3 regions of the Caproicibacterium sp. XB2 genome follow, and region 2 is predicted to be linked to each of the others. Evidence: riboswitches for the same ligand, from Rfam matches in the RefSeq annotation. Region 2 holds a riboswitch; each other region holds the start of a gene.
The links. A riboswitch is a leader RNA that binds a small molecule or an ion and turns the genes downstream of it on or off. The one in region 2 is predicted to bind thiamine pyrophosphate.
Positions count from the first base shown of each region.

Region 1: linked by a shared signal. The riboswitch ahead of ACIHKT_RS01760 (MTH1187 family thiamine-binding protein) and the one ahead of thiC (phosphomethylpyrimidine synthase ThiC) in region 2 are both predicted to bind thiamine pyrophosphate.
Region 3: linked by a shared signal. The riboswitch ahead of thiD (bifunctional hydroxymethylpyrimidine kinase/phosphomethylpyrimidine kinase) and the one ahead of thiC (phosphomethylpyrimidine synthase ThiC) in region 2 are both predicted to bind thiamine pyrophosphate.

Region 1 is NZ_CP173227.1:382,036-386,245, forward strand. Features, by position in the region: gene ACIHKT_RS01750 (FtsW/RodA/SpoVE family cell cycle protein) at 1-94, shown strand, start outside; gene ACIHKT_RS01755 (penicillin-binding transpeptidase domain-containing protein) at 96-1,484, shown strand; TPP riboswitch at 1,544-1,656, shown strand; gene ACIHKT_RS01760 (MTH1187 family thiamine-binding protein) at 1,774-2,082, shown strand; gene ACIHKT_RS01765 (ABC transporter permease) at 2,051-2,833, shown strand; gene ACIHKT_RS01770 (ABC transporter substrate-binding protein) at 2,887-3,942, shown strand; gene ACIHKT_RS01775 (ABC transporter ATP-binding protein) at 3,954-4,210, shown strand, end outside.
Region 2 is NZ_CP173227.1:1,597,080-1,601,289, forward strand. Features, by position in the region: gene thiC (phosphomethylpyrimidine synthase ThiC) at 1-1,064, opposite strand, end outside; TPP riboswitch at 1,141-1,250, opposite strand; gene ACIHKT_RS07990 (transcription repressor NadR) at 1,380-1,892, shown strand; gene ACIHKT_RS07995 (PTS transporter subunit IIC) at 2,012-3,103, shown strand; gene thiE (thiamine phosphate synthase) at 3,184-3,825, opposite strand; gene thiM (hydroxyethylthiazole kinase) at 3,812-4,210, opposite strand, start outside.
Region 3 is NZ_CP173227.1:243,719-247,928, forward strand. Features, by position in the region: gene ACIHKT_RS01120 (hypothetical protein) at 1-22, opposite strand, end outside; gene ACIHKT_RS01125 (M23 family metallopeptidase) at 299-1,111, opposite strand; gene lexA (transcriptional repressor LexA) at 1,444-2,037, shown strand; TPP riboswitch at 2,165-2,271, shown strand; gene thiD (bifunctional hydroxymethylpyrimidine kinase/phosphomethylpyrimidine kinase) at 2,447-3,256, shown strand; gene cytX (putative hydroxymethylpyrimidine transporter CytX) at 3,253-4,210, shown strand, end outside.

The sequences.
Region 1 (4,210 bases), 790 kb from region 2:
TGCAGGCGGCAGCAGCATGATGGCCACATGGGGTGCGCTGGCCTTTATTAAGTCCAGCGACGAGCGGACCTATGCAGTCAGGAGGCGAAGATAGCATGAAAACAACCGGCAAGCGTTCTTTGTTTCTGTTCTTTTTTCTGCTTTTGTTTACTGCGGGGCTGTGTACCTTTTTGTACCAGTATGTCACACAGGGAAGCAAATGGGCCATGCAGCCTTACAATGCGCATCTGAATGGCACTTCTACTGTGGCGGACGGCACTGTAGCGGACCGCAACGGTGTAAAACTGGTGTCTACCAAAAACGGGAAGCGCACCTATGCGGACAGTGAAACAGTGCGGAAGGCAACGCTGCATTTGGTAGGCGACTCTGCCGGCAACATCTCCACCGGTGTACAAAATGCCTTTAAAACGGAACTAACTGGTTATAACATTGTTACTGGATTGACGGACGTGCACCCCTCCAAAACGGGCGGCACCATTTCCCTTACTGTGGACAGCCGTTTAAACAAGTTGGCATACAATGCACTTGCGGGACGAAAGGGTGCCGCGGTTTTGACCAACTGGCGCACCGGTGAAATTTTGTGCATGGTCAGTACGCCTACATTTGACCCATCCGACCCACCCAGTAATTTGCAAACTAATTCCAAGTACAGCGGTGTTTATGTCAATAAGGTCCTTTCCGGCCAGCTGACGCCTGGCTCTATTTTTAAGATTGTAACGGCAGCTGCTGCTATACAAAACATTCCGGATTTGGACAGCCGCATGTTTACCTGCCACGGTGCCATTAAGGTAGAGGGCAACGATATTACCTGTACAAACCGCGAGCAGCATGGTACGCAAAACTTCCAGCACGCGTTCGCAAATTCCTGTAATGTCACGTTTGCAACGCTTGCCATGGAAATGGGCAAAGATAAAATGACCGCTGCAGCCAATGCGCTCGGTGTGAATTCTGGTTATACGGTGGATACACTGAATGCAGCAAAGGGCAGCTATGATGTGAGTAAAGCAAGCAAAAACCAGCTGGGCTGGTCCGGCACTGGACAGTATACGGACCAGGTCAGCCCCGGCTATATGGTGCGTCTATTAGGGGCAATCGCCAACGGTGGTTCCCCGCAGGAACTGCGCGTGATTAAAGGCGTCAGCGGTGACCTGACCGATAAAAACAAGTTTGGCAGTGTGAAGACTGGCAAGCAGCTGATGAGCTCGGATGTAGCCAGCCGGTTGAAAAACTATATGCGCGGCAACGTGAAGATTGCCTACGGTGATGATTCCTTTGACGGCATCGACAGCGTGTGCGCAAAGACCGGTACAGCGGAACTGGGCAGCGGCCGCGGGAATAACGGCTGGATGGTCGCTTTTTCATCCAATGAAAGCACACCTTACGCTGCGGCAGTGGTTGTGGAACACACGGATTCTTTCGGCATTAACTCTGCCGGACCAATCCTGCGGGACCTGCTGGCGGCAGCGGCAAAGTACAAGGAGTAACGGGTGTCCCTTTTCTACAAGATTTGACAAAATGGCTTTCCTGCTGTACAATAAAACCGTTCTTATAAATGGGGCGCTTGGCCTTACGGGGCTTGGCTGAGACGGGAGAAATTCCGGACCCTTTGGCCTGATCCGGATAATACCGGCGGAGGTAACATACAATCGGGTTTTTAGCCGCCGCCTGTACCTTTTCCGGGTATAGGCGGCTTTTTGCTGCCTATTCGGCCGGTATCACTTTTCCTATTATTCTTTACAGCAGATTTCTGCAAAAAACGAAGGAGATTGTAAAATGAAAGAAGAATTCCCCGCAAGTGTTGCCATTCAGGTGCTGCCACAGGTCGGTACCGACGAAGAGGTTGTCCGCATTGTTGACGAAGTGATTGCTTATATTAAGAGCACCGGCGTTAATTATTATGTTGGCCCGTTTGAAACCACAATGGAAGGCGACTATGAGCAGCTGATGGAGATTGTGAAACAGTGCCAGTACATTGCCGTTAAGGCGGGCTGTCCGCAGGTTGCTTCCTACGTAAAAATCAGCTACAAGCCGCAGGGAGGGGTCCTGACGATTGCGCAGAAAGTTACAAAGTATCACAGATAAGCTCTCCCCAATTTTTCTCATCGTTATCATTTTGATTGTATGGCAGTCGGTTGTTTCCTTTAATGTTGTGCCGAACTTTATGCTGCCAAGTCCGGTGCAGGTTGTGCAGGCATTCATTGATGACTTTTCGTCTTTGATGTACAATGCCTCCACGTCTTTGCAGGAAACATTTTGGGGCATGCTGATTGCGGTAATTTTGGCATTTCTTTCAGCTTTTTTAATGGACCGTTTTCGCTTGGTGAAGAAAAGCCTGTACCCAATTTTGATTTTAACCCAAACGGTGCCGACGGTGGCTATTGCACCGCTGCTGGTGCTGTGGCTCGGTTATGATATGACGCCGAAAATTGTTCTGGTTGTCATTTCCTGTTACTTTCCCATTGCGGTTGGTCTGCTCAATGGATTTGATAGTGCCGACCCAGACGTGATTAACCTGATGCGTACCATGGGCAGCAGCCGATGGCAGATTTTCTGCCATGTAAAAATTCCAAGTTCCCTTAACAACTTCTTTTCTGGCCTGCGCATCAGCGTTTCCTATTCGGTGATTGGTGCGGTTGTGGCAGAGTGGCTGGGCGGCAACTCCGGCCTTGGCGTATATATGACGCGCGTACGAAAGAGCTATGCCTACGACCGCATGTTTGCGGTTATCTTCCTCGTATCCATTATCAGTCTAATTTTAATGAAACTGGTAGATGTGGTACAGCGGCTGTGCATGCCGTGGGACCGCAAACGCCGGAAAGAAAAGTCTGCCTGAAGCAGATTCCGATTCGTTCCATCAATAGAGTTCTAAAAGGAGTTCCTGAAAATATGAAAAAGTTTGGAAAATCCCTGATTGCCGGTGTATTGGCAGCCGCCATGGCTGTTTCGATGACTGCCTGCGCGGGCGGTGCGGCATCCTCGGCTGCATCCGGTACAGCTTCCGGTACGGCTGCCTCTTCCGCGGCCGACGGCAAGCTGGAGAAAATCAAATTCGTTTTGGACTATACCCCGAATACAGACCATACAGGCATTTATGTGGCGCAGGCTCTGGGTTATTTTAAAGATGCGGGCCTAGACGTGGAAATTGAACAGCCGCCGGAGTCCGGCACCGCAGCATTGGTTGGTTCCGGTAACGCACAGTTTGGTGTTGGTTTCCAGGACACGGATATGGCTTCCGCACTGACCTCTGCAACCCCACTGCCGATTACCGCCGTAGCGGCGATTATTCAGCATAATACTTCCGGTATTGCGTCCGTCAAGAGCAAAAATATCACCCGCCCGAAAGATATGACAAACCATTCCTACGCAACGTGGGATACACCGGTGGAAAAAGGCATGGTTAAGTACATCGTCAACAAAGACGGTGGCGATTATTCCAAAGTGAAAATGGTTCCTTCCGGTGACAACTCTATCGTGCAGATTCAGACCAATGCCGACACAGCGTGGATTTATTATGGCTGGGATGGCATTGCCGGTGAAGTAAAAGGCGTTAAGCTGAACTTCTTTGCCTTCAAAGATATTGACCCCGTATTAGACTGCTACACACCAGTCATTATTGCCAACAACGCTTTCCTGAAAAAAGAGCCGGAAACCGCCAAAAAGTTTATGGCCGCCTGCAAGAAAGGCTATGAATACGCCATTAAAGACCCGGATGCCGCCGCAAAGATTCTTATTCAGCAGGTGCCGGACCTAAAGAGCAATGAAAAGCTGATTTATAAGAGCCAGGAATGGCTGAAAAATCAGTACCAGGCAGATGCCAGCCAGTGGGGCTATATTACACCTTCCCGCTGGAATGCTTTCTATAAGTGGCTGTATCAGAACAAACTTATCAGTAAGGAAATTCCGGCAAATACCGGTTTCTCAAATGATTACCTCGGTAAGTAAGGAGCGGCCTTATGGAAACAAAACTGACCGCAAAAGGCATTTCCAAAAGCTATGACGGCACTAAAATTTTGGAAGACGTAAGTATCGAGCTGCGGGACCAGGAAATTGTCAGCCTGCTGGGTGTTAGCGGTGCCGGGAAAACGACACTGTTTAATATCATTTCCGGACTGATGCTGCCCGACTGCGGCCATGTATTCCTGAAAGGAAAGGAAATCACCGGTTACGCCGGCCATGTTTCTTATATGCTGCAGAAAGATCTGCTGCTGCC
Region 2 (4,210 bases):
ACATGGGCCGCAATGCGCGCGGCAATAATGCCCTCTTTTACATCCTGCAGGTCCGGCAGACGCAGGTGTTCGGCCGGCGTAACGTAGCACAGGAACGCGGCACCCTTCCACGCAGCAAGGGCACCGCCGATAGCGGAAGTGATGTGGTCATAGCCCGGCGCAATGTCGGTGACGATTGGTCCCAGCACATAGAACGGTGCACCATGGCACAGTGTCTTTTCAATCTCCATGTTGGCGGCAATCTGGTCCAGCGGCATATGTCCGGGGCCCTCAATCATGACCTGCACATTTTTTGCCCATGCGCGCTTGGTCAGTTCACCCAGTGTGATAAGCTCCTCTATCTGGGAAGCGTCCGTGCCATCTGCAAGGCAGCCGGGACGGCACGCATCGCCCAAGCTGAGCGTCACATCGTACTGCTGACAAATGTCCAGCACTTCATCAAAATGCTCGTAAAACGGATTCTCCTTGCCTGTCATCATCATCCACGCAAAGATAATGGAACCACCGCGGGAAACAATATTCATCAGGCGCTTGTTGCGTTTAAACTTCTGGGCGGTTTCACGGTTAATGCCGCAGTGAATTGTCATAAAGTCCACGCCGTCCTGTGCGTGCATCCGCACAATATCCAGCCACTCCTCGGTGGTAATGTCCTTCAGTGCCTTATGATAATACACAACCGCGTCGTAAATAGGCACGGTACCAATTATCGCCGGGCACTGCTGGGTAAGCATACGACGGAACTTCTGTGTATCGCCGCAGGAGCTGAGGTCCATAATCGCTTCGGTGCCCATATCCACTGCACTTTTGACCTTTTCCAGTTCCATGTCGAGGTCCCTGCAGTCGCGGGAAGTACCAAGGTTGACATTAATTTTCGTTTTAAGCGCCGAACCTACACCGCTGGGTGAAAGGGAAGCATGATTCTTGTTGCAGGGAATCACTGCCTGACCGGCGGCAACCAGCTGCCGCACTTTTTCTGCCGGAATGTTTTCTTTTTGGGCAACTGTCCGCATAGCATTGGTGACCATGCCCTTCTTTGCGGCGTCCATCTGTGTTGTGTATTCCATTGATAAAAAGCCTTCCTTCTTTTTCATTCCGGGCAGCAAAAAGCGGAGAACGCCACACCGGGCATTCTCCGCGTAAAAGCAAGTATTTCCTTACTCCCTACGGTGGCATTGCCCACATCAGGTTAAAGGGTCGAAGTGTAAAACTTCCTCTCAGCTTGCTGTAGACAAGCTCCCCTGAATATTTGAGGCAAGTGTACCATATATTCGGTATTTTGTCAATATCCTGCCGGGGAAACGCCTAGAAACTGTTTTCATCTGACAAACGATATGGTAAGATAAGCAATACAGAACAAAAAATGAAGGAGGCTGCGAACCATGAATGCAAAGGAACGGCGCAGCGCAATCGTACATCTGCTGCAGGGGGCAGAAAAGCCGGTAAGTGCTTCTGCATTGGCGGAAACTTTTTCCGTCAGCCGACAGGTCATTGTGGGGGATATCGCCCTGCTGCGGGCCGGCGGTGCGGATATTTCCGCCACACCCCGCGGCTATACCACACGCCGTCCGGCGGAAGGACTGGTACGGCAGATTGCCTGCCGCCACGATACAGTCCAAACACAGGCGGAACTGCTAGCCATTGTGGACCAAGGCTGCACTGTGCTGGACGTCATTGTGGAACATCCCATTTACGGACAGCTGACCGGCCCGCTGCAGATTTCCTGCCGGTATGAGGTACAGCAGTTTATGCAGCGCTGTGCGCAGTCAGATGCACAGCTGCTTTCCAACCTGACGGACGGCATTCACCTGCACACGCTTGCCTGTCCGGATGAAGCCGCGTTTGAGCGGGTGCAGACCGCACTGCACCGCCTGCATATTTTACTGGACGAATAAATCCCAACAAAAATGGTTGACAAGGTACGCCTGGTTGTGTATGATTGTATTTATTGGTATCAAGACACATGTAAATCCATGTAAACGCATAAATATATATTTTTAAAGCAGGTGTTTTCTTGGAAAAAGTAAAAGCGTTCCTCAAACGAAAAGATATTGTCATCTCCGCTCAGCGCTACGGCGTAGACGCGCTGGGGGCCATGGCGCAGGGGCTGTTCTGCTCCCTGCTGATTGGCACCATTATTAGCACACTAGGCACACAGTTCCACATCGGCTTTCTCACTGCACCGGTAGCAACGGTCGCCGGCACATCCTACACGGTGGGCGGCCTTGCCTCCGCCATGAGTGGACCGGCTATGGCCGTTGCAATCGGTTATGCTCTGCATTGTCCGCCGCTGGTTCTGTTCTCCCTCATCGCAGTAGGCTTTGCTTCCAACGCACTGGGTGGAGCCGGCGGACCGCTGGCGGTGCTGTTCGTTGCTATTATCGCTTCGGAAGTCGGCAAGGCAATTTCGCATGAAACGAAAGTGGACATTCTTGTCACGCCGCTGGTGACAATCGGCGTGGGCGTGGTGCTGTCGTGGTGGTGGGCACCCGCACTGGGCGCGCTGGCCATGAAGATGGGCACGCTCATTATGTGGGCCACCAACCTGCAGCCGTTCCTGATGGGGATTGTCGTATCTGTACTGGTGGGCATTGCGCTGACGCTGCCCATTTCTTCGGCGGCCATTTGCGCGGCGCTGTCCCTCACCGGACTGGCTGGCGGTGCTGCTGTAGCAGGCTGCTGTGCCCAAATGGTCGGTTTTGCCGTGATGTCCTTCCGTGAAAACCGCTGGGGCGGGCTGGTTTCGCAGGGAATCGGCACCTCTATGCTGCAGATGGGCAACATTGTACGGAACCCGCGTATTTGGATTGCGCCCATTGTCACTTCGGCCATTACCGGACCGATTGCAACCTGTTTGTTCCATTTGCAGATGAACGGCACGCCGGTTTCTTCCGGCATGGGAACCTGTGGCTTTGTCGGACAGATTGGTGTTTACACCGGCTGGGTAAAGGATATCGCCGCAGGCACCAAAGCCGCCATTACCGACATGGACTGGGCTGGCCTGTTCCTCATCAGCTTTATCCTGCCCGCTGTGTTGTGCCCGCTTATCAATTACTTCTGCCGCAAAGCTGGCTGGGTGAAGGACGGCGACATGAAGTTAACCTGACAGAATACTTCTTATAGAATAAAGAAGCCGGACGTTCCGCGGAATTTTTCCCGCCCGAACGTCCGGCTTTTGATTGTTTTTTAGCCGCTGACCATTTTCGCCGAAAGGGCCTTCAGCTTTCGGCAGGCCGCCGTGATATCCGGGCTTCCAAAAACAGCAGACACAATGGACACACCGTCCACGCCGGTGCCCGCAAGCTGCATGAGGTTATTTTCCTTTATGCCGCCGATAGCCACCACCGGAATATGCACCGTTTGGCAGATGGCAATCAGCGTCTGCCGGCTGACCGGCGCGGCGTCCTCTTTGGTCGCGGTGGAAAACACCGCGCCGACGCCCAGATAATCAGCACCCGCCTGCTCGGCGCATACAGCCTCCTCAACGGTTCCGGCAGATACACCGAGAATCATACGTTCCCCCACCCGACGGCGGACTTCCTGTGCGGCCATGTCCTGTTGACCAACGTGAACACCGTCTGCGCCACAGCGCAGGGCAACTTCTACATTGTCATCTATCAGGAACGGCACACCGTACTGATGGCACAGCTTTTGAATTTGTACCGCTTCCTCATAAAAAGCCTCGGCTGGCAATTCCTTTTCCCGCAGCTGCAGGCAGGTAATGCCGCCCTTCAGCGCGTCCTCCACCTGCTGATACAGGGTTTCTTTTCCCACCCATGCACGGTCTGTAACCGCGTACAGAAGCATTGTTTTTTTATCGCACTTCATATTTGGCGCCGCCCTCCAGTGTTTTTCCGTCCAGGTTATACACTTCATCTATGATATAATTCCGGTAAGTCGCGTTGCCGTCACGGGCGGAAAGCCGGTTACGTGCCCGCTCGCCGCACAGCCCCATAGCTGCAATGGCAGCGGCGGCAGCCTCCAGCGGCGTTTCCGGATTGGCGGCAGCATAGGCGGCAGTCATTGCGCTGAGCATACAGCCGGTGCCAGTGACGCGGCTCATCATTGGATGACCGTTGCGGATAACATATGCCCGGTCCGCATCCGCCGCAATGTCTATGGCACCGGTCGCCGCCACAACACAGCCTGCCTTTGCCGCGAAAGCTTTAAGAAACGCCACCGCATGGTCCAAGTTTTCCTCGGTAACCGTATC
Region 3 (4,210 bases), 650 kb from region 2:
GCACCGCTTTCTTATTGTCCAAAACTCAGGACTCCTTTCTGAAAGGGAGGATTCCCTTCTTACATGGCGTTGCTAGTATATCATGCAAATAAAAAATCTGTTGAAACAAAGAGTGTATATTATATGAACAAGTAAAGCACAAATGATTTTTATTTTTTGGCAAATATGTCTTCTTTATTTTATATTATACCATAATTGTAGGAACAACTCAAATAAAGAAGCTGTAAACAAATTAAAAAAGCCACAGAATCGGGGAAACTCCGAATCTGCGGCGCTGTGTTGCAGTACAATTTTTCGGTCACTTTAAAAGGTCTGCCGGGTCTAGAAATTTGCCGCTTTTTTGAACAGCAAAATGCAGGTGGGGGGCCTCGTCTGCTTCGCAGGGGATTTCTCCCACCTTGCCAAGCTGATGTCCAACTTTGACCGTATCTCCTTTGTGCACAGAAATGTCGGTTAGTCCACAATAGCAGGTAGTCAGGCCGTTTGCATGGACAACCTGTACCATACCGCCAAAGTCTTCCGGTTCGGACACGGCCTGCACAGTGCCATCCGCCGCAGCGCATACGGGTGTACCTTTCGCGGCACGCAGGTCAATGCCGGCGTGTGCACGCCAGTCATGCATCGTTTTCGAGTAGAGCGGTGTTTCGCTGAAGGCGTGCTGTACCGGTGCATCCGGTACAGGTTCCTGCAGACCGGCAGGCGCAGCTGCAGCAGGCGCAGCAGACTTCGGCTGTGCCGCAGCTGCCGCGGAAGAAGCGGGTGCTGCCGATGCTTCCGCCTGGCTGCTTTGGGCAGGTTCACTGGTTACACTGCTCGTTTCCCAGCCGCTCTGTGAAGAAACGGACGGCAAGCTTTCTTGTGGGGAAGACACGGTGCTTTCCGTAATGGTGTTCAGTGTATCCAAAGTGCTTTTTTTGTACTTGTGCAAACTGCTGTAGGTTGTCCATCCCGCCACGGTAACTGCCGTCAGGCAAATAACCAGTGCAATGTAAAACCCTTTCTTTCCTTTTGGGGGCTTTTTACCGGGCGATGAGTTTGTGCCGCCGGATGGATATCCGGTGCTTGTTCCGTTTTCCTGTTCTTCCTGCTTTTTATAATCTTGTGTATTCAATCCTGCCACCTCCAGCCCTAGTATGGCCTTGCGGCAGGAAAATATACCAAAACAGGAAGTTTAGACAGAAAAAAACCGGGCTGCGGCACCCGGTTTTTTTCAATAGCTTGAGGGGTATATTGAGGAGGGTAGAACATACATCAAGTGAACGGTGCGGCTCCGTTGTTCTTGATTACATACTCAGTATACAGCGCTATAGCCCAAAATTTGTTAATAGTATGTGAATGTTTTATAAAGAATAACAACATTACGCCGTTTACAAACAAACGTTTGCGATTTTGTCCTTTCTATGGTATACTTATTTGCGGCGAAAGGAAAAGAGGAAATACAATATGCTTACAGCAAGCCAGCAGAAAGTTTACGACTACCTGAAAAGCCGCCTACAAACTGGGCTGCCGCCTACCGTGCGGGAAATCTGCGCGGCAACCGGTTTAAAATCGACTTCCAGCGTACATGCACATTTAAAAACACTGGAAAAAGAGGGCCTTATCACACGGGATGCCGGTCTGAACCGGGCCATTCATCTGACAGGGCAGAGTCGTTCTGTTCCCGTGCTGCAGGTACCTATTGTCGGCAGGGTCGCGGCGGGACGGCCCATTTTGGCAGTGGAGGATACAGAAGGCCATGTGCCCTATGCACCGGCGAAACGCAGTGAAGATGATGTCTATTTTGCCCTGCATGTACATGGAGAAAGTATGCGGGATGCCGGCATATTAGATAATGACATCGTCATTGCCCGTCAGACACCGGAAGCGGAAAACGGCGAAATCGTCATTGCAATGATAGATGGAGAAGCGACCGTTAAACGCTTTTATCGGGAACCCGGCCGTGTGCGTCTGCAGCCAGAAAATCCGGACTTTGAACCGATTTACACCAAAGAAGTTGCCATTCTCGGCAAGGTGGTTGCCCTCTACCGCAACTATTAAATAAAATATCTGAACAAGAAGCCAGCGCTGTTTAGGCGCTGGCTTTTTCTATGCCGCGGAAGCAATCCAACGAGAAATACCAATAAACAGCTTGCCTTGACAAGATGAAAATGATTCGATATACTAAAAATATATGTGGGGAGCTCACAAACGTGGGCTGAGAGTAAGCGAAAGTGCTTTGACCCTTCACCTGATTTGGGTAATGCCAACGTAGGGAACAAGAAAGAATTGTTTGTGGCAGCGCCTTTTGCAGGCACTGCTTTTCTTTTTGCCCGCCTTTGTTCCCACAGAACAGAAAAATGGGATATCCAGCAAAAGACCGCCGCTTTCACGGCTGGCTTTTGCGGCTGGCAGATTGGGGGCACCACCTTCTGCCGCAAAATGAAATGCTGGAAAGGGGTAATTACAAATGAGGACAGCATTAACAATCGCCGGAAGCGATTCCAGCGGTGGCGCCGGTATTCAGGCGGATATCAAAACCATGACGATGAATGGCGTATTTGCCATGAGCGCCATTACGGCTTTGACAGCGCAGAACACGACCGGCGTGCAGGGGATTTTTGAAGTGGGTTCGTCGTTCCTGGCACAGCAGATTGACAGTGTCTTTACAGATATTCGGCCGGACGCGGTTAAAATTGGTATGGTCGCTTCTTCTGCGCTGATTGAAACGATTGCGGAACGTCTGCGGTTTTACAAGGCGGAGAACATTGTGGTGGACCCCGTTATGGTAGCTACAAGCGGCGCAAAGCTGATTTCAGATGACGCTGTAGCGATACTGAAGGAACAGCTGCTGCCGCTGGCGACGGTACTGACACCAAACATTCCGGAAGCCGAGGTTTTGTCCGGACAAAAAATCACTTCGCCGCAGGACATGGAAAAGGCGGCGGCGGTTATCGGCAGCACCTATTCCTGTGCGGTGCTGTGCAAGGGCGGACATCGGCTGAACGATGCCAATGACCTCCTGTACCGTGACGGCGGATACAAATGGTTTGAGGGCAGGCGCATTGATAACCCCAACACGCATGGGACAGGTTGTACGCTGTCCAGTGCCATTGCGGCGAACCTTGCGAAAGGATACGATTTGGATACATCTGTCTGCAAGGCAAAAACGTATCTTTCCGGTGCGCTTGCCGCAATGCTGGATTTAGGTGCGGGCAGCGGTCCTATGGACCATGCGTTTGACCTAAAGCCGGCCTATTATGAGGAAGCGCGCCGATGAAAAAAACTTCGACCTTTCAAAACGGACTCATTTGGTTTGGCGCAGGCGTGTCCATTGCGGAAATCCTAACGGGGACTTATTTTGCGCCGCTGGGGTTCCAAAAAGGACTGCTGGCGATTCTTTTGGGGCATTTGATTGGCTGCTGTATGCTGTTCTTTGCTGGACTGATTGGCGGACGCAGCGGGCGCAGTGCCATGGGCACGGTCCAAATGAGCTTTGGCAGAATCGGCTGTTTGTTTTTTGCTTTCCTAAATATTCTTCAGTTGGTGGGCTGGACTGCAATTATGATTTACGACGGGGCGCTGGCTGCGAACGGTGTCGTTAGCACCGGCGCATGGGTATGGTGCCTCGTCATCGGCGGCCTTATCCTTGTGTGGATTGCCGTCGGTGTGGAAAACCTCGGCTGGCTTAATAAAATTGCCATGGCAGCACTGCTGGTGCTGACGGTTGTTCTGTGTGCTGTAATTTTCCGCGATGGTCAGGCGGAACCGGCAGTCAAAGGGGACTTGACATTTGGCGCAGCGGTGGAATTGGCAGTCACCATGCCGCTGTCGTGGCTGCCTCTGATTTCCGACTACACGCGTGAGGCGCAGCACCCGTTTGCCGCAACGCTGACCAGTACGGTGGTATACGGAATGGTCAGCTGCTGGATGTACATTATCGGCATGGGAGCGGCTATTCTAACGGGAAAGGCAGACATTGCCGCCATGATGGTGAAAGCCGGATTGGGCATTGCGGCACTGCTGATTTTGATTCTTTCTACGGTGACGACCACCTTTCTTGACGCATGGAGCGCCGGTATTTCTGCGGAGTCACTGTCCAAAAAGATAAATGGCAGGCACGCGGCGATGTTGGTTACAGCCGTAGGCACCGTCTGCGCGATGTTATTCCCGATGGATGATATTACCGATTTTCTGTACTTAATCGGTTCCGTATTTGCGCCGATGGTTGCGG